DNA from 3 places in the Burkholderia glumae LMG 2196 genome. Region 1 is predicted to be linked to each of the others. Evidence: predicted binding sites of a transcription regulator. Region 1 holds the regulator's gene; each other region holds the start of a gene.
What was found. The regulator FliA, encoded in region 1, starts transcription of late flagellar genes. The targets are predictions, from matches to a motif close to CTAAAGTTTNNNNNNNNNNNGCCGNTA.
Positions count from the first base shown of each region.

Region 2: the regulator FliA is predicted to act here: its motif matches at 6,112-6,138, upstream of KS03_RS07785 (flagellin).
Region 3: the regulator FliA is predicted to act here: its motif matches at 6,191-6,217, upstream of flgK (flagellar hook-associated protein FlgK).

Region 1 covers NZ_CP009435.1:1,209,226-1,218,734, reverse strand. The annotation lists gene ahcY (adenosylhomocysteinase) at 1-1,251, opposite strand, end outside; S-adenosyl-L-homocysteine riboswitch at 1,352-1,421, opposite strand; gene KS03_RS18075 (RNA polymerase sigma factor FliA) at 1,549-2,310, opposite strand; gene KS03_RS18070 (nucleotide-binding protein) at 2,336-3,148, opposite strand; gene flhF (flagellar biosynthesis GTPase FlhF) at 3,141-4,865, opposite strand; gene flhA (flagellar biosynthesis protein FlhA) at 4,862-6,964, opposite strand; gene flhB (flagellar biosynthesis protein FlhB) at 6,961-8,187, opposite strand; gene KS03_RS18050 (VOC family protein) at 8,544-9,074, opposite strand; gene KS03_RS18045 (DUF3443 domain-containing protein) at 9,261-9,509, opposite strand, start outside.
Region 2 covers NZ_CP009434.1:1,518,725-1,528,233, reverse strand. The annotation lists gene KS03_RS07795 (penicillin acylase family protein) at 1-415, shown strand, start outside; gene KS03_RS07790 (NAD(+) synthase) at 412-2,526, shown strand; one part of gene KS03_RS29715 (IS5-like element ISBugl2 family transposase) at 2,672-3,141, opposite strand; one part of gene KS03_RS29715 (IS5-like element ISBugl2 family transposase) at 3,141-3,489, opposite strand; one part of gene KS03_RS29710 (IS5 family transposase) at 3,721-4,196, opposite strand; one part of gene KS03_RS29710 (IS5 family transposase) at 4,196-4,526, opposite strand; partial or broken gene KS03_RS31125 (IS5/IS1182 family transposase) at 4,620-4,718, shown strand; gene KS03_RS07785 (flagellin) at 4,728-5,882, opposite strand; gene KS03_RS07780 (hypothetical protein) at 6,468-6,716, opposite strand; gene KS03_RS07775 (LysR family transcriptional regulator) at 6,777-7,694, opposite strand; gene KS03_RS07770 (5-oxoprolinase subunit PxpA) at 7,953-8,735, shown strand; gene KS03_RS07765 (acetyl-CoA carboxylase) at 8,758-9,000, shown strand; gene KS03_RS07760 (acetyl-CoA carboxylase biotin carboxylase subunit) at 9,005-9,509, shown strand, end outside.
Region 3 covers NZ_CP009435.1:846,786-856,294, forward strand. The annotation lists gene KS03_RS16320 (chromate transporter) at 1-217, opposite strand, end outside; gene KS03_RS16325 (transcriptional regulator GcvA) at 319-1,197, shown strand; gene KS03_RS16330 (solute carrier family 23 protein) at 1,219-2,523, opposite strand; gene flgL (flagellar hook-associated protein FlgL) at 2,905-4,134, opposite strand; gene flgK (flagellar hook-associated protein FlgK) at 4,152-6,146, opposite strand; gene KS03_RS16345 (flagellar brake protein) at 6,272-7,024, opposite strand; gene flgJ (flagellar assembly peptidoglycan hydrolase FlgJ) at 7,280-8,269, opposite strand; gene KS03_RS16355 (flagellar basal body P-ring protein FlgI) at 8,269-9,456, opposite strand; gene flgH (flagellar basal body L-ring protein FlgH) at 9,462-9,509, opposite strand, start outside.

The sequences.
Region 1 (9,509 bases):
CTCGCCGCGCACGAACAGTTCGATCTGCGCGAGCGTCTGGTTGGCGAACGAGTTCGACATCACGAACGACGGATGGCCGGTCGCGCAGCCGAGGTTCACGAGGCGGCCTTCGGCCAGCAGGATCACGCGCTTGCCGTCCGGGAAAATGATGTGGTCGACCTGCGGCTTGATGTTTTCCCACTGGTACTGGCGCGTCGACGCGACGTCGATTTCCGAGTCGAAGTGGCCGATGTTGCAGACGATCGCGTTGTGGCGCATCGCCTTCATGTGGTCATGGCCGATCACGTGGAAGTTGCCGGTGGCCGTCACGAAGATGTCGGCCTTGTCGGCCGCGTATTCCATGGTCACCACGCGGTAGCCTTCCATCGCCGCCTGCAGCGCGCAGATCGGATCGATTTCGGTGACCCACACCGTGGCGCCGAGGCCGCGCAGCGACTGCGCGCAGCCTTTGCCCACGTCGCCGTAGCCGGCCACCACCGCGATCTTGCCCGCGATCATCACGTCGGTGGCGCGCTTGATGCCGTCGACGAGCGACTCGCGGCAGCCGTACAGGTTGTCGAACTTCGACTTGGTGACCGAGTCGTTGACGTTGAAGGCCGGGAACGGCAGGCGGCCGTCCTTTTCCATCTGGTACAGGCGATGCACGCCGGTGGTGGTCTCTTCCGTCACGCCCTTGATGTGGGCGAGACGCTTCGAATACCACTGGCCGTCCACGTCGAGGTGCGCGGCGATCGACTTGTACAGCGCGACTTCCTCCTCGTTGGTCGGCTTGGCGATCACCGAGCGATCCTTCTCGGCCTTGGCGCCGAGGATCAGCAGCAGCGTCGCGTCGCCGCCGTCGTCGAGGATCATGTTGGCGAACTCGCCGTTCGGCCATTCGAAGATGCGGTGCGAGTACTCCCAGTACTGGTCGAGCGACTCGCCCTTGAACGCGAACACCGGCGTGCCGGCCTCGACGATCGCGGCGGCCGCGTGATCCTGCGTCGAGAAGATGTTGCACGAGGCCCAGCGCACGTCGGCGCCGAGCGCCTTGAGCGTCTCGATCAGCACGCCGGTCTGGATCGTCATGTGCAGCGAGCCGGCGATGCGCGCTCCCTTGAGCGGCTGCGCGGCCTGGTACTCGTCGCGGATCTGCATCAGGCCGGGCATCTCGGTCTCGGCGATGGTCAGTTCCTTGCGGCCCCAAGCGGCCAGCGAGAGATCGGCGACGACGTAGTCCTGGGAAGCTTTCGGGTCGATAACGGCGTTCATCACGCCCTCCTTTCTAATCAAAGATTGGTGACGTGAGCGCCGTTCAGAAAGCGGCAAGCCCAGCCGGCGCGGCGAATCGTGCGATCCGCGCTGCGCGCCGGGCGGGCCACCGCCTGGTGAAGATTTCCGAGCCTGGCGGGCCGGTGCCCGTCGCAACGCTCCTCGGAAACGAGCAAGGATTGTAGCAAAGTGTCGAGAAGAATTCCCGCGCGCTTCGCAGAAGGCTGGTGGGCCGATTACGGATCGGAGCCGAATTTCCGAGGCGCACCGGCACGCGCGTCCTCTACGCGCGTCCTCTCAGTGTTCGGCTCCCACCCAGGCCTGCTCGCGCAGCCGCGCGCGCAGGCGCGCCACGGCCTGGCTGTGGAGCTGGCACACGCGCGACTCGCTGACCTCGAGCACGGCGCCGATCTCGCGCAGGTTCAGGCCGCGCTCGTAGTAGAGCGACATCAGCAGCTTCTCGCGCTCGGGCAGGCGGTCGATCGCCTCCACCAGCGCCGCGCGCAGATGCTCGTCGAGCAGCGCGGACAGCGGGTCGGAGTGGTCGACGCGGTAGCGGTCGAGGAACGGCTCGTCGTCGGCCGAACGGTCGAAATCCTCGTAGTAGATCAGCTGGCTGCCGTGCAGGTCCTGCAGCATCGCCTGGTAATCGTCGAGCGGCATCTCCAGGTGGGTGGCGACCTCGCTCTCGTTGGCCGAGCGCCCGAGCCGCTGCTCGACCTGATGAATGGCCTGCTCGACCTCGCGCGAGGTCTTGCGCAGGCTGCGCGGCAGCCAATCGTTGCTGCGCAGCTCGTCGAGCATCGCGCCGCGGATGCGCTGCGTCGCATAGGTCTCGAACTGCGCGCCCTGATCCTCCTTGTAGCGGCTCGCCGCATCGAGCAGGCCGATCATGCCGGCCTGGATCAGGTCGTCGAGATCGACGCTCGCAGGCATTTTCGCGACCAGCTGCAGGCCGAGCCGGCGCACCAGCGGCGCATATTTCGCGAGCACCTCGGCCTGCCCCATCCCGCCCTCGCCCATCGCGGACGTGGACAGCTTTCCTTGAGCGTTGTACATCGGCTCCCTCCTGAGTGCCCTTGGGTCAAACGGCGTGCGCCGCGCCCCGTTCGACGGCCGGATGTCCGGCGAAGGCCCGTCCGGCGGGATTCGTCGGACGCATCGGCCAGTACAGCAGGTCTGAGGCGATCTGCCGGTAGTCGCGCGCGGCGGCTGACGACGGAAACGCATCGACCACGGTGTGCACGAGTTCGCGTGCGCGCGGCACCAGCGGATCGGCGCTCACGTAGCCGCCCTCGGCCAGCGCGACCGTCAGATAGCGGCCTGCCACGCCCGCCAGATTCTCGTAGGCGGCGCGCGCGTCGGACTCGCTCTGCACGTGGTTGACCAGCACGCGGAACTGCGCGAGCGCGTGCGCGTAATGGAGCCGCTTCATGCAGGCATAGGCCTCGGTGATCGCGGAGCCGGCCACGCGCGTCACGATCAGCACGTCGTGAGCGGCACGCGCAAGAGCAGAGAGCGCGCCGTTCGCGTCGCGCTGAGCGTCGACGAGCACGATGTCGGCCGCGCCTTCCAGATAGGCGGCAAGGCGTTCATCGTCGTAGCCGTCGCGCGCGAGGTCGGCGGCGACGCACAGGGAAAAGCCGGCTTCGTGACGCACCGCGTTGCCGCTGCGCAACCGGGCGCTGCCGAGCGTCGCGGCGGCCGAATTGGCGTCGTTGCGCTCGTCGACGACGAGCACTTCCTTGCCGAGCGCGGCGAGCGCGGCGGCCAGGTTGACGACGGCCGAGGTGCAGCCGACCCCGACGGGGCCGCCCGTCACCGCGACGATCCGGTTCGCGCGGCCGGCCAGCAGCCGCCGCAGTCCTTCAGCCTGATCGGTGATTCGTTTATCCAAAGTAGACCTCGTGATGTCCGGAACCCGGACGGCCGCCAGCCAGGGCGGACAGCATGCCGGGCAGATCGTCTTCGAGCGGCACGAACGGCGAGCCGTCTCGCGGTACACAGAACGCGCTCTTGAGCAGGAACTTGCGCGTTGCCACGTATAAGTTCTCCGGCACCTTCTGGCCGGTCGACACGTAATGCACCGGCAGCTGGTAGCGGATCACGGTGTCGAGCACGCCGCCGAGGTTGGTGGCCTCGTCGAGCTTGGTCAGGATGCAGCCGGCCAGATCGGGCTGGTCGGAGCCGCGATAGGCCTGCACCACCTCGTTGAGCGTGTCGCCGTGGCTGGTGGCCGCGAGCAGCAGCAGGCGCTGCACGCGCGCGTCGGCGCCCTGCAGCATCGCGATCTGGTCGGAGACGGTGCGATCGCGCTGGCTCATGCCGATCGTGTCGATCAGCACGATGTGCTTGTTGCGCAGCTCGGAGAGCGCCAGCTGCAGGTCGCCGCCGTCCTTCACGGCATGCACCGGCACGCCGAGGATCCGGCCGAAGATGCGCAGCTGCTCGTGGCCGCCGATCCGGTAGCTGTCGGTGGTCAGCAGCGCGACCTTGCTGGCGCCGAAGCGCATCACGCAGCGCGCGGCCAGCTTCGCCGTGGTGGTGGTCTTGCCCACGCCGGTCGGCCCCATCAGCGCGAACACGCCGCCGCGCTCCATCAGCGCGTCCTCGCTGTCGAGCACCGGCAGGTTGCCGGCCAGCACCGATTCGGCCCAGTCGCAGGCGCCTTCGAAGCTGCCCGCCGAGACCCCGGCCGGCAGGTTGTCGACCACCGTGCGCACCAGCTGGGCCGAGAAGCCGGCCGCGAACAGCCGCTTGGTCAGCGCGCCGTGCAGCGGCGTGCGGCGCTGGCGGTCGTTCCACATCAGGCCGGCGAACTGCTCCTCCATCATGCCGCGCATCGCGCTCAGCTCGTGCATCACCGTTTCGTTGACGATGCGCTCGATGCGCGCGTTGACCTCGTCGGCCAGCGTGGCGGCCGACGCGCCGGCGCGTTCCGCCTGCTTCGGCGCGGCGGCGGCCGCGGCGGTGGCGCGCGCGGCGCTCGCCTCGGCGGACTGGCGCGCGGCCACGTTGCGCACGATGTCGCGCGCCCACTCGGGCGGCTCGCCGTCGTTGCGCGCGGCCGGCGCGATCGGGCTCGCGGCGCCCGGCGACGCCTCGGCGCGCGGCGCCGGCGAGACCAGCGCCTCGTGCTGGCGCGTCAGGCGGCGCGCGTGCTCGACGAGCCACGGCGCGGGGGCCGAGGACGCGGCCGGCTCGTCCTGCACCGGCGCGGCGGCCACGGTGGCGGCCGGCGCTTCGCCGTCGTCGAGCAGCTCGTCGTCGGCGTCGAATGCACCCGCCGGCTCGGCGCTCGCGCCGAACACCGACGAGAACACGTCGGGCAGGCCGCCCGAGGCATACGGATTGTTCGGCGCGGCGGCGCGCGGCATGCCCGTCACGGCGCTAGCCGGACGGCTCGCGGGCGGCAAGGCGCGCATGCTGCCGGCGGCGGCGATGGGCGACTTCGGCGACAGCGCGGCGAGTTCGGCGTCCGCGAGGGCGACGATTTCGACCGAGCCGTCGTCAAGCGTGCGGTTCGACAGCACGACGGCATCGCCGCCGAGCGCCTCACGCACCAGACGCAGCGCGTCGCGGCTCGTTGGGCCGGTGAATTTGCGGATGTTCAAGCGTTACCCCCGATGACGTTCGTGACTTTGATCGTGCGTGTCTCCGGCACTTCGGCGTAAGACAGCACCTTCAATTGCGGCAGGCTGCGGCGCAGGAAGCGCGCGAGCATCGCGCGCAGCGCGTGCTGCACCAGCAGCACGGGCGGCAGCCCCATGTTCTGCTGCCGCAGCATCGCTTCTTGCGTGCCCATCAGCAGCGTCTGCGCGAGTCCGGGCTCGAGGCCCGGGTTCGCGCCGGTGGCGAGCGCCTGCGACAGCACGCGCTCGAGATTCGAATCGAGTCCCATCACCTGCATCTCACCCGAGCCCGGATACCACTGCTGGGTGATCGCGCGGCCGAGCGCGAGCCGCACGGCCGCGGTCAGGTCGTAGGGATCGGTGATGCGGCCGGCCTGCTCGGAGACCGCCTCGATGATGGTGCGCATGTCGCGGATCGGCACGCCTTCCTCGAGCAGGTTCTGCAGCACCCGCTGCAGCGTGGTCAGCGACACCGTCTTCGGCACCAGATCCTCGATCAGCGACGGCGCATCGCGGCCGGTGCGCTCCAGCAGCGCCTGCACTTCCTGGCGGCCGAGCAGCTCGGCGGCGTGCTGCACCACCAGGTGGTTCAGGTGGGTCGCCACCACGGTGCTGGCGTCCACCACCGTGTAGCCGTACACCTGCGCCTGCTCGCGCTGCGACACGTCGATCCAGACGGCCGGCAGCCCGAACGCCGGGTCGCGCGTCTGCGCGCCGGGCAGCGCGGCCGTGACCTGGCCCGGGTTGATCGCGAGCCACTGGCCCGGATAGGCCTCGCCGGTGCCGACTTCCACGCCCTTGAGCGCGATCCGGTAGCCGTTGGGGCGCAGCTCGAGGTTGTCGCGGATATGGATCACCGGCGGCAGGAAGCCGATTTCCTGCGCGAACTTCTTGCGGATGCTCTTGATCCGCTTGAGCAGCTCGCCGTCGCCGCCGGCCTCGACGAGCGGGATCAGCCGGTAGCCGACCTCGAGCCCGAGCGGATCGATCAGCGTGACGTCTTCCCAGGTCGCTTCGTGGCTGTCGGCCGGCAGCGCCGCGGGCGGGGCGATCTCGCTGACCGCGCCCATCGCTTGACGGGCGGCCTCGCGGCGGCGCATGGTGCGCGCCATCCAGATCGCGCCGCCGCCGAGCAGCAGGAACGCGAAGTGGGGCATGTTCGGGATCAGGCCCATCAGCACGATGATGGTGCCGGTGATGGTCAGCACGCGCGGGTTGGCGAACAGCTGGCCCGTGATCTGCGTGCCGATGTCCTCGTCGGTGGCCACCCGCGAGACGATCACGCCGGCCGCGGTCGAGATCACCAGCGACGGGATCTGCGCGACCAGGCCGTCGCCGATGGTCAGCAGCGTGTAGTTCTTGCCGGCCGCGGCGAAGCTCATGTCGTGCTGCACGATGCCCACGATCAGCCCGCCGATCACGTTGATCGCCATGATGACGAGGCCCGCGATCGCATCGCCGCGCACGAACTTCGAGGCGCCGTCCATCGAGCCGTAGAACTCGGCTTCCTGTGCCACCGACACGCGCCGCTTGCGCGCCTGCTCCTCGTTGATGAGGCCGGCGTTGAGGTCGGCGTCGATCGCCATCTGCTTGCCGGGCATCGCGTCGAGCGTGAAGCGCGCCGACACTTCGGCGATCCGCCCCGCGCCCTTGGTGATCACCGTGAAGTTGATGATCATCAGGATCACGAACACGACGATGCCGACCGCGAAATTGCCGCCCACCAGGAAGTGGCCGAACGCCTCGATCACCTGGCCGGCCGCGTCGGGGCCGGTGTGGCCCTCGAGCAGCACCACGCGCGTGGAGGCCACGTTCAGCGACAACCGCAGCAGCGTGGAGAACAGCAGCACGCTCGGGAACGCCGCGAAATCGAGCGGCTTCATGGTGTACATGCTGACCAGCAGCACCATCACCGACAGCGCGATGTTGAACGTGAACAGCAGATCCAGCAGCATCGGCGGCAGCGGCAGGATCATCATGCCGAGGATCATGCAGATCAGGATCGGCCCGGCCAGCGCGCGCAGATTGGCGGCGTCGAAGCGCCCCGCGAGCTTGGTCGACAGCCCGGACGGCGTGCTCATGCGACATCTCCTTCGTTACGTGCGCCGCGGCCCGCCGCGGGTGTGCCGAGTACCTCGGCGGCTTCCTGCAATTCGTCCTCGTCGTCGATCTCGGCGCCCTTGTCGAGCTCGGGCGGCACGTCCAGGTCGACCGGCTCGGCCGGGAACGCCCCGCCCTCGCTGCGAAAGCGCTTGAGCTGGTAGACCCATGCCAGCACTTCGGCGACGGCCGAATAGAGCGAGCCCGGGATCTCGCGCTCGAGGTCCACGTTGTGATACAGGGCGCGCGCGAGCGGCGGCGCCTCGAGAATCGGCACGCGGTGCTCCTCGGCCAGTTCGCGGATGCGCAGGGCCACCAGGTTCACGCCCTTGGCGATCACCTTCGGGGCACGCATCTCGCCGTCGGTATAGCGCAGCGCGACCGCGAAGTGGGTCGGGTTGGTGACCACCACGTCGGCCTTCGGCACGTTGGCCATCATCCGGCGGCGCGCCATCGCGCGCTGCTGCTGGCGAATCCGGCCCTTCACGTGCGGATCGCCCTCGCTCTCGCGGTGCTCGCGCTTGACTTCTTCCTTGGTCATGCGCAGCTTCTTGTTGTACTGCCAGATCTGGTACGGCACGTCCATGCCGGCCACCACCAGCATGCCCGCCACCGTCATGCCGCAGCACACCGCCACCAGGTGCAGGGTGCCGGCCAGCGCCTCGTGCAGCGGCAGGTTGAGCAGGCCGAGCATCTCGTCGTGGCTGCGCCAGATCGCGATGCCGCCGATGCCGCCGACGATCACCGTCTTGGCCAGCGCCATGCCGAGCTGGATCACGCCCTGCGGCGAGAAGATCCGGCCCAGGCCCGAGATCGGGTCGAGCCGGTCGAACTTGAAGCCGATCGCCTTGGTCGAGAGCAGCCAGCCGCCCAGCGCGATCGGCGCCGCGAGCGCGGCCAGGCCGGTCAGCGCCAGCACCGGCGCGATCGCGGACAGCCCCTCCATGCCCGCGCGGCCGGCGCCCGTCAGCATCTGGTGGGTGTCGAAGGCGCTCGCGCGGTCGAACGTGAGCGAGCCGCGCAGCATGGTACGCAGATGTTCGCCGATCGGACCGGACAGCAGCCAGGCTCCATAGAAACCAGCGGCGAGCAGCGCGAACGAAGCGAATTCGCGCGAGCGCGCGACCTGCCCCTCCTCGCGCGCCTTTTCACGGCGCCGGGGAGTGGCATCTTCGGTTTTTTCGAGATCGCTGTCCTCTGCCACTGCAGCCTCCGGTCGGAGACGGCGGGATGCCGTTTCCAGTACAGCGATTATTGATGGAGAGGGCCAGCGGCGATCGGTCGAGGAAAGCGGGGAAACGGGGGTATTTCAGACGATCGGGGTGCGCCGCCGCGGTGAAAACGACGCGACGCGGTCGGCCGGGTAGCCGGGTGGCGGCAGGATCGCCCCGTGCGGCGCCGGGCACCGCGCGCCAGATGGGAGCCCGGGAGCCCGGGAGCCGGGCCTGGCCGCGACGCCGGCACGAGATGGCCGGCCGCTCCCAATGAAACCGGGTGCCGACGGCGGCGGCCGCGGCGGCGCGCCGACGACGCCGCGCCTGCCCGGCTCCGCTGGCCGTCCTATGTCTGGTGTCCAGCCGCAGCGCGTTCGAGCGCCGCCAGGTCGAGCTTCTTCATCGTCATCAAGGCACCCATCACGCGGGCCGCCTGCGCCGCGTCGGCCTCGCCGAGCAGCACGGGCAGCTGCACCGGCACGACCTGCCACGACACGCCGAAGCGGTCCTTGAGCCAGCCGCATTGCTGGGCGCTCTCGTCGCAACCATCGCCGAGGCTCGTCCAGTAGCGGTCGATCTCGTCCTGCGAGCGGCAGTTGACCACGAACGACACGGCCGGCGTGATCCGGAACACCGGCCCGCCGTTGATCGCCGAGAAGGCCTGCCCGGCCAGCTCGAACGCCACCGTCATCACCGTGCCCTCCGCCTGGCCGGCCGCGCGGGCGCCTTCCCTGCCGTAGCGCGCGATCCGCGTGATGCGCGAATCGTCGAACACCGACACATAGAAATTCGCCGCGGCCTCGGCTTCATGATCGAACCACAGGAACGGCGTGATTCGCTGGATCGACGGCAGGGCCGTCGCAGTCGTCTGATGCATCGCGTGCCTCCGGGTGTGCGCGCGCCGGACCGGACGGCGCAAGGCGCCGTGCCGCCGACGCGGCCGAACCCCGATGATAGGCGCCGCGCGCCGGGCCTGCCCGCCATGAAAAAGGGCATGACCACCCGGCCCAACGGGCCGGGCGATCATGCCCTCGTCAGGCGGCGGCCCGCGGGCCGCGTCGCCTCAGAGCGCGACGAACGGCGTCTGCGTGCCGCCGATGCTGCGCTGGTCGATGCCGAAGTAGATGGTGCGGCCGTAGAAATGCGGCAGCCCGAAATCGAGCGTCGAATTCTGGCCGAACGGCCCGCCCAGGTTCGCGATCGCGTATGCGCCGGTGTTGAACAGCGTCTGCGCATTGGCGATCGTGAACGCGACGCTCAGGTTGTTGGTGCCGTCGGTCACCGTCGCCGTCAGGTCCACGTTCGCGCTCGG
Region 2 (9,509 bases), on a different replicon from region 1:
GACCGGCGCGCTCAACGTCAGCCAGGTCGGCGCACTCACACCGCCCGAGCGGCTCGCCCAGCTCGTGCGCGGGCGCGTGCCGCTGCCCACCGGCCTCGCGCCGCACGGCTATGCCGTGAACTTCGGCACCACCTGGCTCGCCAGCATCGTGTTCGACGGTGGCCGCCCGCTCGTGCATAGCGTGCTGCCGCAGGCGCAGCGCAGCCGGCCCGGCACCGCGTGGAGCGACGGCCGGCCGCCGCCGCCGCTCGGCACGCCGGCCAGCCACTTCGCGTTCGAGGCTGCGCAGGTGCAGGCCGCCACGGTCACGCGATGCGAATTACGCGCAAGTGCCGCATCGGTTACCTTCGCCGCCAGCGCGGCCGACGCCTCCCGTCATACCCCGCTCGCCCACCCCGTCCGCCCTCGCCCATGAACGATTTCTTCTCGATGTACCGCCACGGCTTCCTGCGGGTGGCCGTCGCCATTCCCCCCGTGGTGGTCGCCGATCCGGCCGCCAACCTCCAGGCGACGCTGCGCCTCGCGCGCGACGCAGCCGGGCGCGGCGCCCTCGTGACGATCCTGCCCGAACTCGGCCTGTCGGCCTACACCAACGACGAGCTGTTCTTCCAGCGCGCGCTGCTCGACGGCGTGAAGCGGGCGATCGGCAAGCTGCGCGCCGCCTCGGCCGAGCTGCCCGGACTGATCGTGGCGGGCGCGCCGCTCGAATGGAGTGGCCGCCTCTACAACGCCGCGGTGGTGCTGCACCGCGGCCGGATCCTGGGCGTGGTACCGAAAAGCTACCTGCCGAACTATGGGGAGTTTTATGAGAAGCGCTACTTCGCTTCCGGGCTCGGCGTGACGGGCGGCACGCTGCGCCTGGACGGCGCCGAGGTGCCGTTCGGCACCGACCTGCTGTTTCGCGCCGACGACTATCCGGAGCTCGTGCTCGGCGTGGAGATCTGCGAGGACCTCTGGGCGCCGGTGCCGCCGTCCACCTATGCGGCACATGCGGGCGCGACCGTGATCGCGAACCTGTCGGCCAGCAACATCACCGTCGGCAAGTCCGAGTATCGCCGGCTTCACGTGCGCTCCCACAGCGCGCGCTGCCAGGCCGCCTATCTCTATTCGGCGGCCGGTTGCGGCGAATCCACCACCGACCTGGCCTGGGACGGCCACGCACTCGTCTGCGAAAGCGGCGAGATACTGGCCGAAACCGAGCGCTTTGCCGACACCGCCCAACTGCTGGTGGCCGATCTCGACCTGCAGCGCATCATGCAGGAGCGCCTGCGCGTGCAGACCTTCGACGATTGCGCGCGCGCGCTCGGCGGCAGCGCGTTCCGCAACGTCGGCTTCGCGCTCGCTCCGCCGCGCGGCCCGAGCGGGCCGCTGCAACGCCGCCTCGACCGCTTTCCGTTCGTGCCGGCGGACGTGGCGATGCTCGATGCGAACTGCGAGGAAACCTTCATGATCCAGAGTCACGGGCTCGCCAAGCGGCTGCGCGCGACCGGGCTCGAGCAGGTCGTGATCGGCGTGTCGGGCGGGCTCGACTCCACCTATGCGCTGCTGGTCTGCGCGCTGACCATGGACCGGCTCGGCCTGGACCGCCGCAACATCCTCGCCTACACGCTGCCCGGCTACGCCACCAGCCGGCACACGCTCGACAATGCCTGGGCGCTGATGCATGTGCTAGGCGTGAGCGCGCGCGAGATCGACATCAAGCCGGTATCGGACCGCACGTTGGCAGACATCGGCCATCCGGCCGCACAGGGTGAGGCACGCTATGACGTGACCTACGAGAACGTCCAGGCCGGCGCACGCAGCGCCTACCTGTTTCGGCTCGCGAACGCGAATCGCGCCATCGTGATAGGCACCGGCGACCTGTCCGAGCTGGCGCTCGGCTGGTGTACCTATGGCGTCGGCGATCAGATGTCGCATTACAACGTGAACGGCTCGGTGCCGAAAACGCTGATCCAGCAGATGGTTCGCTGGCTGGCGGACCGGCAGCGCTTTGGCGCCGATGCTGCGGGTATCCTGCGGCGTATCGTCGAGACCGAGATCTCGCCTGAGCTGGTGCCAGGCAACGCGAGCCAGTCGACCGAGCAGGCGATCGGCCCCTACGCGTTGCAGGATTTCAACCTCTACCACGTGACGCGCTATGGCTTCGGCCCGGCGAAGATCGCATTCCTCGCATGGCATGCGTGGCACGACGCCGAGGCCGGCGACTGGCCACCGCTGATGGACTCGCGTCCTGCCTACGATCTGGCCGCCATCAAACGCTGGCTCGTCGTGTTCGTGAAGCGTTTCTTTGAGGGTAGTCAGTTCAAGCGCTCCGCGCTGCCCAACGGCCCGAAGGTGGCCGCCGGCAGCTCGCTGTCGCCGCGTGGCGACTGGCGCGCGCCGAGCGACTCGGTAGCGCAGGCGTGGCTCGACGAACTGACGCGCGCGGTGTCCGATCAGCCTGCCGGCGATGAAGACCGGCGCGAACGTGCTCTGCTTGCTGGCCGACCGCTCGACGGCGAGCCTGCCGACGGAAACGCGCGATGATTGTAGTCTTCGGCGATCGGCACGCCGATAGCGCCGCTGAAGGCCGCGACGCGATATACCGTCAGCGTGAAGGAACGCTGCGGCTCGAACCCGTTCGATCTCAGTTGGTCGTTCTCGACCATCTAAGAACCGCTAAGAGGCCAGTTCAAAAACCCTGCTCAGCTCGTCTGAAGATGTTCCAACAGATGATCGAGCAGCCAAGTTTGAGGAATGCTTCGTGAATGTAGGCACTTCGCTCGAAGCGAGTGCGTAGGCGCCGGAAATTGTGGAGCCAGGAATGCGTACGTTCGACTACCCAACGATACTTGCCCAGACCACGGCCATGCTCGGTCCGGCGCTTGGCGATCACGGGCTTGATACCGCGTTCGCGCAACGCGCGACGATGTCGGGTGGAATCGTAGCCGCGATCGGCGTAGACGACGCCGGGCTTCTGAAGCGGTCGGCCACGAACGCCGCGAATGGGTGGAATCGCATCAACGAGCGGCAGCAACTGCGTGACGTCGTTGGTGTTCGCGCCAGTCAGGATCGCAACGAGAGGAACGCCGTTGGCGTCTACGAGGACGTGGTGCTTGGAACCGGGTCGCGCGCGATCGGTGGGGTTCGGGCCAGTTTTTCGCCCGCCCCAACGGCGCGCACGGACGACGAATCGACCGCAGCGTATGACAGATCGATTTGGCCGGCCGCACGCAACTTGTCGAGTAGCAACTCGTGCAGTTGGTCCCATACACCAGCCTTTTGCCAGTCGCTCAATCGCCGCCAGCATGTGGCGCCCGAGCCAAAGCCCAGACGAGTCGGCAAGTGGTTCCAACGAATTCCCGTTTTGAACACGAACAGGATGCCGTTGAGAGCCGCACGGTCGGACACGCGCGGGCGACCAGGATCGCTCTTCGCTCGAAGCTTCGCAGGTGGCAGCAATGGTTCGATCAGTATCCACAGTTCGTCGTCAATGATTGGCGCTTCCATCCTTGGACTTCCGTTGTTCTGATGCCCAAGGTTAACAGCTTGCCGAGGAAGTAAACAGCCCCTCTCGGGAGTTTTTGAACTGGCCTCTAACACAAGTCATCCACGAATCTTGAGCAGATGATGGCGGCTGCCAGAATGAGCAAGGCGGCATGAATATCGAGGCGACACTCGAAGCGAATCCAGAGCTTTCCGAAATTTGTGGATGACTTGTGTTAGCGGCTCTTAGAGTCGCTAACACAAGTCATCCACGAATCTGGAGCAGATGACGGCGGCAGCCAGGACAAGCAGAGCGGTATGAATATCGAGGCGTCGTTCGAAGCGAATTCGAAGCTTGCCGAATCCGGCGAACCAGGCATGCGTACGCTCGACGACCCAACGATGCCTGCCCAGCCGTTCGCTGCTTTCGATACCGCGGCGTGCAATACGAGCCTTGATGCCGCGCTGTCTCAGATAACGTCGACAACGCCCGAAGTCATACCCTTTGTCAGCGTGCAGTTTGCTCGGGCGCTTGCGTGGCGGACCGTTCAGCCCGGGTACCGCAGGAATGGCATCGAGCGTGGACTCGAATGCCATCGAATCGTGGCGGTTGGCTCCCGTGATCGTGACGGCCAGAGGAATGCCGCGTGCATCTACGACGATGTGTCGCTTCGATCCGAGCTTGCCGCGGTCGGTCGGGTTGGGGCCGGTTTCCTGGCCCCCCGGGGGCTGGAGACGCTGGCTCCATCGAGGCTGGCGCGTTCCCAATCGATCTGGTCGTGCTCACGCAGCCGACGCAGCATCGCCAGATGCAGCCGGCGCCATACACCGGCCGCTTGCCAGTCTCGCAGACGTCGCCAACACGTCATGCCACTGCCGAAGCCCAGTTCTTGCGGGAGGTCTTCCCACGGGATACCGGTTTGCAGCACATATAGGATGCCGTTGAGCGCAGCTCGGTCATCGACCGTGCGCCGCCGTCCGCCCTTGGGCGATGGGGTGAATTCCGGAATCAGCGGTTCCAGCTCCACCCACAACTCGTTGCTGATTTTGCGTCTTGCCATATCGCAGACGATACGACTTCTGCTACGTCATGTCTAGGTTATGTTAGCGGCTCTTAAACCAACCAGCCTCCTCGATTCCCGGTGCGGTTCACTCGCTTCGAGCGACGTGCCTACATTCACGAAGCATTCCTCAAACTTGGCTGCTCGCTCATCTGTTGGAACATCTTCAGACGAGCTGAGCAGGGTTTTTGAACTGGCCTCTTACTGCAGCAGCTTCAGAACCTGCTGCGGCAGCGAGTTGGCTTGCGCCAGCACCGAGATGCCGGCCTGTTGCAGCACCTGCGCCTTGCTCAGCGCCGCCGTTTCCTGCGCGAAGTCCGCGCTCTGGATCTGCGATTGCGCCGACGACAGGTTCGTCGAGTTGGCCTGCTGCGTCTGCGCGATGCCTTGCAGACGGTTCTGGGTCGCGCCGAGCGTGGCCTGCAGGTTGTTGATGGTGGACAGCGCGTTGGCGATCGACACGATGGCCTGGTTGGCGCTCGTCGTGTTGCTGATGTTCACGTTCGACACGGTCGGCGGTGCGTTCACCGAGTTGATCTGCGAGATCATGTTGGCCGCCGCGCTGGCCTGGGCCGTCGTCATGCCGCTGGTGGCGCCGGTCGACAGCGTCAGGTTCGTGACCGCCGTACCCGTGCCGGCTGCCGTGCCCGTCGTGAAGATCGCGCCGACTGCCGACGCGCTCAGCGCCTGGCCGTTCTGGTCCGTGAACGTGAAGCCGCCCTTGCCGTCCGACAGCACGTTGACCGAGGTGATGGCCGGTTGTGCCGCCGTGGTGGCCGCGCCGTTCGCATCAAGGCTCAGATTTTGAATCGTGCCGACGTTGGTGCCCGATTGCACCAGGCCGCCGCCGATCTTCGCCGCCGACAGGCTTTGGCTCAGGTCCAGGCTGACCGTCTGGCCGACGTTCGCGCCGATCTGGAAGGTGACGATCCCGGCCGAACCGTCGAGCAGGTTCTTGCCGTTGAAGTTCGTTTGCGAAGCAATCCGGTTCACTTCCTGGATCTGCTGAGCCACTTCCTGCTCGGCAGCGGCCTGGTCGCTCGACGACAGCGTGCCGGTGGCCGCTTCGGTCGCCAGCGTGCTGATACGCTGCAGGCTGCTCGTCAGCGACGACAGTTGGCTCGACGTCGTCTGGATCAGCGAGACGGCGTCGTTGGTGTTCTGCACGCCCTGGTTCAGGCCGTTGATCTGCGTTTGCATACGCGTGGCGATCGCCAGACCGGCTGCATCGTCAGCGGCGCTGTTGATGCGGTTGCCCGAAGACAGGCGCGTGATGGCTTGCGACAGGGCACTCTGCGAGCCGTTCAGGTTCTGCTGAGCAACCAGTGAGTTGACATTAGTATTAATACCGAGCATGTTGCTCTCCTAATATGTAAAAAATAATTAATCTATTTGTTGGGTGACAGTTATCTTAAGCCTCCCGTGACAATAGAAATCTTCCACTTCATGTGGCTACACTGCACAACAGCAATCGCGCCAACGAAGCCAATCTCGCAGTTTCTTTACAAAGTCCGAATAGAATTTGTAAAGAAACTGTTAGTCGATTCTGAAAGGCACGTCTCTAATGCAGAGCCAGCAAGCATTTTTTCGGCACGGTTCGCCAAAACTTGAGAGGCCCTATCAAGGCAGCGTGGCCGGTGCTTCGACTAGATGCCAACACCGCAACATCTCACGGCCATACTTCACACACGTTCACGCAAGAGTCTGCATTCCACTACTGCAGGAGTGACATGTCAGACCTTGAAAGCCAAAAAAAAGGGCCACCGTTGGTGGCCCTGCAGCACAATGGGAAGTTGGCTAAAAAAACTCATGCTCGTAAAGCACTATAAACGCTACCCTGAGAACGAACAAGCATCCACGAAGAGGCTTTTACCAGGCCGACATTTTTCTGGTTGCCACTCGCATTCGAAACTTCTGTCGCGAGCGGGTCCGGCCGCCGCGTCACACTTGATCCGGGATCGCTGATCGTCCAGCCTGCGCGAGTTGTTTCGCGCGCTCCTGCGGGTCCAAATATCGATGGCTCGGAACAGCGAGCAGTTGTTGGTCGTGTAGGGCCAGGATCTGCTCGATCGCCTTACGGTCGTTGGCGTCCATCATGACACCGCCGCCATCGCCGAGCTCCTCAAAGCACGCGCCCAACGCTGTTTTGGCCTGCCGAAACCGTGCGATCGACACCGCGGACAGCGCCATCACGATGCGGCTCGGCTTCAACCGCCAACTACAAAGCCAAGTCGTCCGCAAAAATGGCTCTCAGGGGCCGCCACCCAGCGCCCGGGGCTCCATGAAAGTGTGCCGAAAATAGTCGCGCACCGCGTGCATCGCGGGACCCAACTCGATGTTCTTGCGCCACGCGAGGCCGACGCTCATCGGCGGCACCGGGTCGCGCAACACGATCGTCTCGATGCGCCGCCCTTCGAGCGACCACGGGCGATACACCATGTCGGACAGGATGGCGACACCGCTGCCGTTCGCGACCATGCTGCGCACCGCCTCGACCGACGAGGTGCGTAGGATCACGTTCGGCCGATACGGCGTCTCGTTCCAGTAACGCAGCGCGGTCTGCCCTGCCTCGTCCACCGTCAGCATCACGAACGGCTCGTGCGCGACCTCCGCGAACGTGACGCTCTCGCGCCGCAGCAGCGGATGATGCGCACCGACCCACAGCCTGCGCACCGAATGAATCACCGGCTCCAGCACGAGCTCCGGATTCGACACGTTCGACGTGAGCAGCACGGCCATGTCGTAGCGGCCCGCGATCAGCCCTTCCTCGATCGACTCGCGGTTCAGTTCGTGCAGGTTAATCGTCAGGCGTGGATAGAGCGTATTGAGCCGCAGCACGTGATGCGGCAGGAAGTAGCCGAGCACCGTGTAGCTTGCGGCGATCGCGAGCGTGCCGGTCAGCGTGCTCTCGAGATTCGGGATCCGCATCGCCTCGTCGACCGACGACAGAATTGTGTACGCGTGATTGAGAAAACGCCGCCCGGTATCGGTCAGCGTCACGCCCGCCGACGTGCGCACGAACAGTTGCGTGCCAAGCCTGTCCTCCAGCTCCTTGATCGCGCTCGTCACGGCCGACTGCGAGATAGTGAGCTGGATCGCGGCCTGCGAGATCTGTCCGAGCTCGGCGGTCGCGACGAAGTACTTGAGCTGTCTGAGCGTCAGGGCCATGGGCGGTGGAAAACTGATGGGGAACGGTAAACATCATATCAACCGCCCGTTTCGCGGCGATCCGGGGCCGCCCGACCCGCGCACATCCGCCAGTCGCAACGCCGGGCGACCGATTTCCACGATATCTAAAAAATCGATACGATCGCATATAAAAATAGAACTATTTTGACGCCCCCCACACGGCTAACCTGCGTTCAACACGGTGTCGACACGCGCTGCTGCGCACGCGAAACCGGAGAACCTGGAGGAACGAACCGTATGAGGAAACACAGTGTCGACCTGAATTCGGACCTGGGCGAAGGTTTCGGCCTGTGGACGATCGGCGACGGCGTCGACGAGCAGATCATGCCACTCATCAGCTCGGCGAACATCGCGACCGGTTTTCATGCCGGCGACCCGAACATCATGGCGCGCACGGTGCAGCTCGCGCGAGATGCCGGCGTGGGGATCGGCGCTCATCCGGGCTTTCGCGATCTGGTGGGCTTCGGTCGCCGCACGATCACCGAAACGCCGCAGGCGCTCGTCCACGACATCCTGTATCAGATCGGCGCGCTGCGCGAGTTCGCGCGGCTCAACGGCGTGAGCCTGCAGCACATCAAGCCGCACGGCGCGCTCTACATGCATGCGGCGGCCAACGAGGCGTTTTCGCGGCTGTTGATCGAGACGCTGCAGCGCATCGATCCCGGCTTGTGGCTGTACTGCATGGAAGCGTCGGTCACCTATCGCGTGGCGATGGAATACGCGCAGCCAGTGATCCGCGAGTTCTACGCCGATCGCGACTACGACCGCAGCGGCTCAATCGTGTTCACGCGCCGCGTTGGGCGCATCGACCCGCAGCGGGTGGCCGACAAGGTGCTGCGCGCGTGCATCGACGGCAAGGTGCGCACGATCGACGGCGACGACATCGACATCGATTTCGATTCGGTCTGCATTCACAGCGACACGCCCGGTGCGCTCGACCTCGTGCGCGAAACGCGTGACGCGCTGGTCCGCGAAGGCATCCGGACCGCCGGCCCGCGACCGCTAGCCGCTCATCACTGAACCCCATTCAAGGAGACGCCCGATGGCATTGCACGATATCGTCAGCCCGTTGCCAGGCACGTTCTACCGGCGCCCGTCGCCCGATGCAGCCTACTACGTCGCGCTCGATGCGACGGTCGCGGCGGGCTCCGTGGTCGGCCTCGTCGAAGTGATGAAGCAGTTCACCGAGATCGAAGCGGACGCGGCCGGCCGCGTCGTCGAGCTGCTCGTCGACGACGGCGAACCGGTCGACGCGGGCCAGGTACTGATGCGGATCGAGGGGTGACGCGATGAAGCCGGCAACCTCCCCCGACGCGTTCTATCGTCCGTCGCGGATCACGACCGTGCTGGTCGCGAATCGCGGCGAGATCGCGGTGCGCGTGATCCGCGCGGCGCGCGAACTCGGCATGCGCGCGGTCGCCGTGGTCAGCGACGCCGACCGCGACAGCCTCGCCGCGCGCATGGCCGACGAGGCGATCCGCATCGGCGCATCGCATGCCGCGAAAAGCTATCTAAATCCCGCCGTGATCCTCGACGCTGCGCGGCAATGCGGTGCGGACGCGATCCATCCCGGCTACGGCTTCCTGTCCGAAAATGCCGCGTTCGCCGCGCAGGTCGAGGCGGCAGGGCTGATCTTCGTCGGGCCGGATTCGCAGGTCATTGCGACGATGGGCGACAAGGCGCGCGCCCGTGACACCGCGCGGCGCGCGAACGTGCCAACGGTGCCCGGCAGCGACGGCGTCGTGCAGTCGCTCGACGAGGCCCGCGCAGTCGCCGGGCGAATCGGTTATCCAA
Region 3 (9,509 bases), 360 kb from region 1:
ACAGGTTGATCACGTTGCCGCCCGGCAGGAACTGGCAGAGGCCGAGCAGATCGGTGAACTCCTCGGGCGTGAGCCAGCGGCGCTCCTCCACCAGGGCGCGGCGCGCGAACGGCAGCGCGCCGCCGAACGACACGAGCCCGAGCCCGAGAAAGCCGACAAACAGCTCGCCGATGCCGACCGCGCGGCGCGCCTCGGCATGCGTGAGGGGAGATGACATGGAAATCCTTGGTGAAGTGGCCGATGCGCCGAGACTACGCCGGTCGGGGACGCCGGCAAAACGATTTTTCGGCGCGCGCCTTGTGAGCTAAACTCACATGCATGACCCGCCTCCTGCCCCCGTTCCCGGCGCTGCGTGCCTTCGAGGCCGCCGCTCGCCATGAAAGCTTCAGCGCCGCCGGCGACGAGCTGCATGTGACCCACGGTGCGATCAGCCGCCAGGTGGCGGCGCTCGAGGCCTGGCTCGGCCGGCCGGTGTTCCAGCGCCACGGCAAGCGCGTGCGGCTGACCGAGGACGGGCGCCGCTATCTGGCCTCGGTGTCCGCCGCGTTCGAGCAGATCGCCACCGCCACCGCGCGCATGCGCGACACCGCGCCCGAGCACGTGCTGCGCATCAACGCGCAGTCGACCATCGCGATGAAATGGCTGCTGCCGCGGCTGTCGCGGTTCCAGCGCGACATGCCCAACGTCGAGCTGAAGCTGTCCACCTCGAGCGCGCCGCTCGACCAGCTCGACGGCCAGTTCGACGTGGCGATCCGCAGCGGCCCGGGCCACTGGCCGAACCGCGCCACCGGCCACTTCCTCGACGAGACGCTGCTGCCGGTGTGCAGCCCGGCGCTCCTCAAGCGCATGCCGATCGCGCAGGCCGACGACCTGTCGCGCCACGTGCTGCTGCACTCCGACACGCGGCCCACCGCGTGGCGCGACTGGTTCGCGGCGGCCGGCACGCCGCTGCGGGCCCGCAAGAAGCAGTCGTTCGATCATTTCTACCTGGCGCTGCAGGCGGCCGTGGACGGGCTCGGCGTGGCGCTCGGCCCGCTGCCGCTGATCGACGACGAACTCGCGGGCGGCCGGCTCGTGCTGCCGCTCGACGGCCCGCGCATCGCCTCGCGCCGCTACTGGTGGATCGCCGCGCGCGAGGCCGCGCCGCCCGTCGTGCAGTTCTGCGCCTGGCTCGACGCGCAGGCGCGGCGCGCCTGAGCGGCCGCCGGCCGCGCCGGCTCAGACCACCGGGCCCGGCTCCTTCTCCCGGCGCAGCAGCGCATAGAGCAGGATCGCGCCGAACGTGGCGGTGCCGATCCCGCCGAGCGCGAAGCCGCCGAGCTTCAGCGAGAAGTCGCCGGCGCCGAGCACGAGCGTGACGGCGGCCACGATCAGGTTGCGGTTGTCGGAGAAATCGACGCGGTTGACCACCCAGATCCGCGCGCCCGTCACCGCGATCAGCCCGAACACCACGATCGACACGCCGCCCAGCACCGGCCCCGGAATCGTGCGGATCAGCGCGCCGAACTTCGGCGAGAAGCCGAGCCCGACGGCGATCAGCGCGGCCACGCCGAACACCAGCGTCGAGTAGATGCGCGTGACGGCCATCACGCCGATGTTCTCGGCATAGGTGGTCACGCCGGTGCCGCCGGCGCTGCCCGAGACGATGGTGGCGAGCGCGTCGCCGATGAACGCGCGGCCCACGTAGCGATCGAGGTTGTGGCCCGTCATCGCGCTCACCGCCTTGATGTGGCCGAGATTCTCGGCCACCAGGATCACCGCCACCGGCGCGAGCAGCAGCATCGCGTGCGGCTCGAACACCGGCGCCGTGAAGCCCGGGATGCCGAACCAGTGCGCGTTGGCCACGATCGAGAAGTCGATCGGCCGGCCGAGCCCGAGCCCGTTGGTGAGCACCGCGTAGATCGCATAGGCGATCAGCAGCCCCACCAGGATCAGCAGGCGCTGCACGGTGCCGCGCGCGAACACCGCCACCGCGCCCACGCAGAGCACCGTCACCAGCGCCATCACGCTGTCGAAGGTGCTGCCGCTCACGCCCTTCACGGCGATCGGCGCGAGGTTCAGGCCGATCACGGCGACGATCGCGCCGGTCACCACCGGCGGCATCAGCGTCTCGATCCAGCGCGTGCCGACCGCCGACACGATCGCGCCGATCACGGCGTACACCACCCCGCAGGCGATGATGCCGCCGAGCGCCACCGGAATGTTCGGGTTCGCGCCGCTGCCGCCGTAGCCCGTCACGGCCACCACCAGGCCGATGAACGCGAAGCTCGAGCCGAGATAGCTCGGCACGCGCCCGCCCACCAGCACGAAGAACAGCAGCGTGCCGATGCCCGACATGAAGATGCAGAGGTTGGGATCGAAGCCCATCAGCAGCGGCGCGAGCACGGTGGAGCCGAACATCGCCACCACGTGCTGCACGCCCATCGCCACCATCTGCGGCCACGGCAGCCGTTCGTCGGGGGCGACCACGCGGGTGGCGCCGCGCGCGGCAAGGCGCCAGCGCGGGAAGTGGGAATCGGCCATCGCGGGCTCTCCGGGTTGTCGTGGTGGGTGGCGGGACGAATGACGCAGCGGCGGCCGATGCCGGCGCGCCGGCTGCGAATCAGGCGCGAGTGTACGAAGCCCCGAGGCGGCTGACAAGCCGCAGCGGCCCGCATGCGCCGGCGCGGCTCGGCCGGACCGGACGGCGGGCGGCAAAAGCGCGTGCGGGGAAGCGGACAAACGGCGCGGCGATCCGGCGATCCGGCCGGAAGCGGGGCGCGGCGGCCGGCAGCGGGCCGGGGCGCAGCAAGGCGCGGGGCCGGCGCGGGCGGCGAGGGGAGCGGCGAGCGGCGCCGCAGACGAGCGAGGCGGCGCGGGGCGGGACGTCCGCCCCGCGCCGCGTTCACGCCCGGCGGTGCCGGATCAGTTCAGATACTGGAACAGCGACAGGCCCTGCACCTTCGAGAATGCCTGCTGCGCCGCGGTCAGCGAATTCTGCACCTGCAGCAGCTGCGTGATCGCGGCCGGCATGTTGGCCTGCGTCAGGTCGGTCAGGCTGTTGGTGATCTGCAGCGAGTTGGTGCTGGTGATGGTCTGCATCGACTTCACCTCCTGCTCGCGGCCGCCCACCGAGGCCTGCACCGTGGTGACGTTGGCCACCGCGTTCTGCATCTTGGTCAGCGCGGTGCTCAGCGCGTTGTTGAGCGTGGCGCCGGCCGCCGCGCCGCTGCCCACCGGCTGCTTGAGCGCCGCGATCGCGGCATCGAGCGCGCCGATCATGTCGCCGCCCGCCTGGGTGGCCGGCGTCAGCGTGAAGCTGTCGCCCGGCGCCGGGTTGCCCGAGATGATCATGCTCTGGCTGCCGATGCTGATCGCGCTGCCCGCCGTGTAGGTCTGCGCGGTGCCGACCGTGGGCGGCGTGGTCGCATTGTCGGTGACCGTGTAGGTGGGCGCGCCGGTGGTGCCGCCGAACGTGACCGTGAACGCGTGGTTGTTGGTCGGGTCGCCGGGGGTGCCGCCGGTGATCACGCCGATCGTGCCGGTGCCGGTGTTGCTCGGGTTGCTGGCCGGCACCGAGAGGCTGCCGAGCGCGGGCACCGAGGTGAACACGCGCGCGCCGCTGTCGCCGATCGCCACGCTGACCGAATCGGAGAGCTGCACCGTGCGCTGGCCGGTGTCGCCCGAGAACATCACGCCGCCCGAGGGCGAGTTCGTGAACGGCTGGTTGCCGCTCTGCAGGCCCGCGAACAGGTAGTTGCCGGTGCCGTCGGTGGTGTTGGCGAGCTGCAGCAGCGTGTCGCGCTGGCCTTGCAGCTGGGCGGCGAGCGCCGAGCGGTCGCTGTCCGACAGCGTGCCGTTGATGGCGCCCGACAGCGACGGGATCACCGCGTTCAGCACGTTCGTCACGCTGCTCAGCGTCTTGTCCTCGAGCTGCAGCGAGGACAGCGCCGACGACTGGTTCGACGAGTACTGCGCGAGCGTGGCCGAGGAGGCCGAGAGCTGCACCGCCTGGGCCGCGCCGAGCGGATCGTCGGCGGCCGTGAGCAGCGTGTTGCCGCTCGCGACCTGCTGATAGAGCTCCGAGAGCTGCGACTGCTGATTGTTCATCAGCTCGATGTTCTGGGTATAGAACTGCGAGGTCGAGATGCGCATGATGATCGATTCCGTCGTCAGTTGAAGATGCCGAGCAGCGTGCTGAACAGCGTCGAGGCGGTCTGGATCACCTTCGCGTTCGCCTGGTACATCTGCTGGTACTGCATCAGGTTTACTGCTTCCTCGTCCTGGTTCACGCCCGACACCGACTGCTGCTGCTGCGTGATCTGGCTGACGAGGGCGGTCTGGGCGGTGCTCGCCGCGCTGAGCTGCGCGGCGGTGTTGCCGACGCCGTTCACGTAGGAGCCGTAGGCGGTGGTCAGCGTCGAGGTGCCGCCGTCGAAGACCTTCGAACGGACGAGGTTCGACAGGGCCTGCGCGTTGCGGCCGTCGTTGCTCGCGCCGCCCCGGGCGATCGTGAAGGTGTCGCCGTCGACGGGGCTGCCGGTGATCTGCATCGACACGTTGTTCATCACGCCCGAGGGCGGCGGCTGGACCGTGCTGGTGATCGTCAGCGAGGCGCCCGCGGTCGAGTCGTAGGGCACCTGGGTGGTGCTGCCCGTGATCGGGTACGAGCTCGGCGGCGTGGTGTTGACGGTCACCGTGGTGCCGGCCGGGAAGCCCGTCAGCGACTTCGAGGCGGCGTTGTAGGTCAGCGTCGTGGTGGTCGACGGCATCTGGTAGCCGGCCGTGACCGTGCCCGGCGTGATGGCGGCCGAGCCGGCGTTGCTGGTGCCGACCGTGGCCAGCACCGGCGAGGCGGCCGCGATCGTCGAGGGCGTGCCGACCGAGGCGAAGCCGTTGAGCGCGCTGCGGGTGGGCTCGAGCGTGAACGAATCGCCCGCCTTCAGCTTGGTGGCGTCGTCGACCGACAGCTTGAGGCCGCCCAGGGTGGCCGGCAGCGAGGTGGCCGTGCCGATCACGCCGCCCGAGTAGCGGTCCTTCAGCGTGTAGCTGGTGCCGTCGTAGGACAGCGTGTAGTCGCTCGTCGGCGGCTGCTGGCCGTTGGCGAAGCTCGCCGTGATGGTGGCGTCGCCGGTGTTGTTGGTGTTGGCGATGGTCTGCGGGGTGGCCACGCTGAACAGGTCGCCGCCCACGTTGCCGTTCGCGTCGATGCCGAGCGCGTTCTGCGCGTTCACCTGCGAGGCGAAGCTGACCGCGATCGCGCCGAGCTTCGCCTCGGCCGGATCGAGCGTCTGGCTGCGGAACTGAATCAGGCCGCCGATCGTGCCGCCGGTGATGTTGCTGCCGGTCAGCACCTGCATCTGGCCGGCCGCGCCCGAGCCGGCCGCGGTGTTCTGCAGGCCGAGGGTCAGCTCGCTCGGGTCCGACGGCGAGGGCACCGCCGACATCGTGTAGCTGGTGTTGCCCACCACCAGCGGCTGGCCGTTGGCCATCTGCACGTTGTAGTTGCCGTTGCTCTGCACCACCTGCACGCCGACGACGGTCTGCAGCGTCGCCAGCGCATGGTCGCGCTGGTCGAGCAGCTGGTTCGGCGGCTGGCCGCCCTGGCTCGCCACCGTGATCTGCTGGTTCAGCTGGGCGATCTGCGTGGTCAGCGAGTTGACTTGCGTGACCGAGCTCTGCAGCTGCGTGTTGACGCTCTGGCGCAGCGCGTCGAATTCCGAGCCGGCCGAGGTCAGCTGGTTGGCGAGCGTCGCGGCGTTGCTGATCGCGGTCGCGCGCGAGGCCGCGCTCGACGCGCTGGCGCTCACGTTCTGCAGGCCGCTGAAGTAGCTCGAGATCGCCGAGGCGATGCCGCCCGTCGGGCTGCCGATGTAGTTGTTCAGCGTCGCGACCATCTGCGAATAGGTGCTCAGCGAGCTGCTGGCGGCCTGCGCCGTGTTGAGCTGGTCGGACAGGTACTGGCTGTACTGGCGCTGCACCGTGACGGTGGTGACGCCGGACGGCAGGAAGCCGTTCGGGGTGTATTGGCCATCGGATTCGGCATACACCACGCGCTCGACCGAGTAACCGGGCGTGGCCTGATTGCTGATGTTCTGGCCGGTCGTGTTGATGCCCCACTGCGCAGCGTTCAGGCCGCTGAGTCCGAGGTTCAGAAGGTTGCTCATGGGATGCCGGCCGCGAACGGCCTCCGGGAAAGGGACACCCGGTATAACGGCGGCGTCCGGTGGAAATTGAGGCCGCGCGCGGCAAAAATCGCGGCGGCCGACCGGCGCACCAGACGCTTGCGCGACTACGCGCGCGCGAGCTGGCGACGCTTGACTTCGAGCTGCGTGATGAGACGTTGCAAGGTGTTTTCGGCGGCGCCGGGCAGCGACACGAAGCGGAACCCGAGGTAGTAGCGGCGCGCGCCGCTCGGCGTCTCGAGGCTGCGCTGCGAGACCAGTTCCAGGTCGAGCGCGAGCTTGCCGTGGCCGGTCAGGTTCAGTTCGACCTCTTCCAGCGTGAGGCCCGGTTCGAGCGCCGCGGCGCGTTCGTCGCCGGTGCGCAGCCCGATGCCGCCCAGCGAGAGATTGTCGATCTCGAACGTGAAGCTCTCGCCCTCGGGCAGCGTGCCGCGCGCGAGATAGGGCTCGAGCACCGGCGCATCGACGCGGAAATACTCGCGGCGCTGCACGAAATAGAGCACGTCGGGGAACTTGGCGCGGAACGCGGGCCGGCCCTCGAAATCGGTGGCCACCGGCGTCTCGATCGTGAACTCGACGCGCACCCCGTCGGGCATCCCCTCGAAGACCCCGTAGGGCGCGGCCAGCAGGCTGGCGTTCTGCCCTTCCACGGCGCCCCAGTCGAACACGAAGGTGCCGGCGCCCACGTCGACCTCGAGCACGCGCGTCACGAGCTGTCCGCCCGAATAACGCACCGTCAGGAAATCGCCCCGGTTGACGAGATTGCGCAACTGCACGCCGATTTCGAGCGGGTTGCGACGGCCGTAATCAGGGAGCGAACCGTCATCCCCAGACGCTTCGATCAGTGCTTCGTTATTCATGGCTTGCCGGTTAGGTCTGCTTGCCGCCCGGTTGCTCCGGGCTCTGATGGCCTGCCTGTGGGACGCGGCCGCTGGTCTCTCGACGCCCCGTCGCCGCGCCCAAGGGCGCGCCGTTGCGTCAAGCGCAGAGTGTAGATCGAAATGATCCGAATATCTCCAGATAAACATCATTTCGAAATGCCGGATACCTGAAAATGGGTAAAAAACGACACCGCCCGCCCCGTCGACCGATCGCGCGCCGCCGCGCCGCCGGCCTCAGACGATCTGGCGCAGGATCGAGATCAGTTTCTTCGCGTAGTGCGGGTCGGTCGCGTAACCGGCGCGCTGCATGCCGTTGGCGAAGCTTTCCGGGGTGGTCGAGCCGGTCACCACGTTCGCGTAGCGCGGGTTGTTCTTGAGCATGGTGGCGTAGTCGGTCATCGCGTGCTGGTAGGAATCGTAGGCGCGGAACTGCGCCACCACGCGGCGCGGCTGGCCGCCGACGTACTCGGTCGTGACGGCCGACACGGTGCGCCCGGTCCAGTTCTTGGTCGCCTTGATGCCGAACACGTTGTAGCTGGTGCTGCCGTCGCGGCCGCGGATCTCGCGCTTGCCCCAGCCCGATTCGAGCGCCGCCTGGCCGACGATGAAGCGCGCCGGGATGCCGGTGGCCGCGCTGGCCGCCTGCGCCGCGCCCGCCAGCTTGTCGACGAAGCCGTCCTGGTCGGGCGAGGTGCCGTTGCCCTTGACGGGCGGCGTCAGCGCGCTCGAGGCCGTGTAGCCGGCAACGCCGCTGAGCCGGTTGTTGCCGCGCGCGTTGGCGAGCGCCTGGGCCAGCGCGCCGGCCGCGGCGAGGCCGCCCTCGTTGCCGGCGGTGCCGCCGAGTGCGCCCAGCGCCCCCGCCGGGCCGCCGGCGGCGGCCGCGCCGGCCGCCGGATTCATGTTGCGCATCAGCTGCTTCATCAGCGCGTCGGCCACGCCGATGCCGCGCGAGGCCATCTGCTGCGAGAGCTGCTGGTCGAGCATCGAGGTGTAGAGCTTCGAGGTGTTCGAGTCGAACACGCCGTCCTGCGGCGTCGCATCGCGCATGCTCTTGAGCATCATCTGCGAGAACATCGCGTCGAACTGCGTGGCGACCTGCTTCATGCCGGCGCCGGGCGAGGCGTCGGCCTGCCGGCGCAGCTGGTCGAAGCCCTGCACGTCGAGCGCGAAGCGCTGGGTAAGGTCGGTGCCGGCGGCGAGGTCGGCATTCGGAAGATTGGCCATCAGATGATCTCCAGGTCGGCCCGCAGCGCTCCAGCGGCTTTCATCGCCTGCAGGATCGACATCAGGTCGGCCGGTGTGGCGCCGAGAGAATTCAGCGCCTTGACGACATCGGCGAGGTTCGCGCCGGCGTTGACGTAGCGCAGCGCGCCGTTGTCTTGCTTGAGCTGGATTTGCGACTGCTGCGCAACCACGGTCTGCCCGTTCGAGAACGCGCCGGGCTGCGAAACCACGGGCTGCGTGTTGACGACGACGGACAGGTTGCCGTGCGCGACCGCGCAGTTCTGCAGCGTCACCATCTGGTTCATCACGATCGAACCGGTGCGCGCATTGAGGATCACCTTGGCCGCGGCGCGCTCCGGATTGACGTCGAGATTCTGCAGCCGCGCCATGAACGCGACCTGCTGGGCCGGATCGGACGGCGCGGTCAGCTGGATGGTGCGGCCGTCCAGCGCGGTGGCGATGCCCGGCCCGAGGTTCGAGTTCACGGCGGTGACGATGCGCTCGGCGGTGCCGTAATCCATGTCGTTGAGCTGCAGCAGCAGCACGCCGTTCATCTGCGCGAGCGCGTTCGGCACCGAGCGCTCGACGATCGCGCCGCCGGTGATGCGCCCGGCCGCGAGCTGGTTGACCTGCACGCGGCTGCCGTTGGCGCTCGCGCCGGCGCCGCCCACCGCCATGTTGCCCTGCGCGAGCGCGTAGACCTGGCCGTCGGCGCCCTTCAACGGCGTGAGCAGCAGCGTGCCGCCGCGCAGGCTCTTGGCGTTGCCGAGCGACGAGACGGTCACGTCGATCGCCTCGCCGGGGCGCGCGAAGGGCGGCAGCGTGGCGGTCACCATCACGGCCGCGACGTTCTTCAGCTGCAGGTTCGACAGCGAGGCAGTGCCGCCCGTCGAGGTGCCGTTGTTGATCGAGATGCCGAGGTTCGCCAGCATGTTCGCCAGCGTCTGGGTCGTAAACGGCGTCTGGGTGGTCTGGTCGCCGGTGCCGTCGAGGCCCACCACCAGGCCATAGCCGATCAGCGGGTTGTCGCGCACGCCCTGGATCTGCGCGAGATCCTTGAGGCGTTCGGCGCGCGCGCTCGCGGCCGGCAGCGCGCAGCCGAGCGCGAACGCCAGGCCGACGGCCAGCGCGGCGCGCAGGCCGCGCAGCAGGCGCGGCAGACGGCGGGAGGAAAGGAAGTCGATCATGCGGCTCACCACGGCGCGACGTTGAGGAAGAAACGCTGCAGCCAGCCCATCGT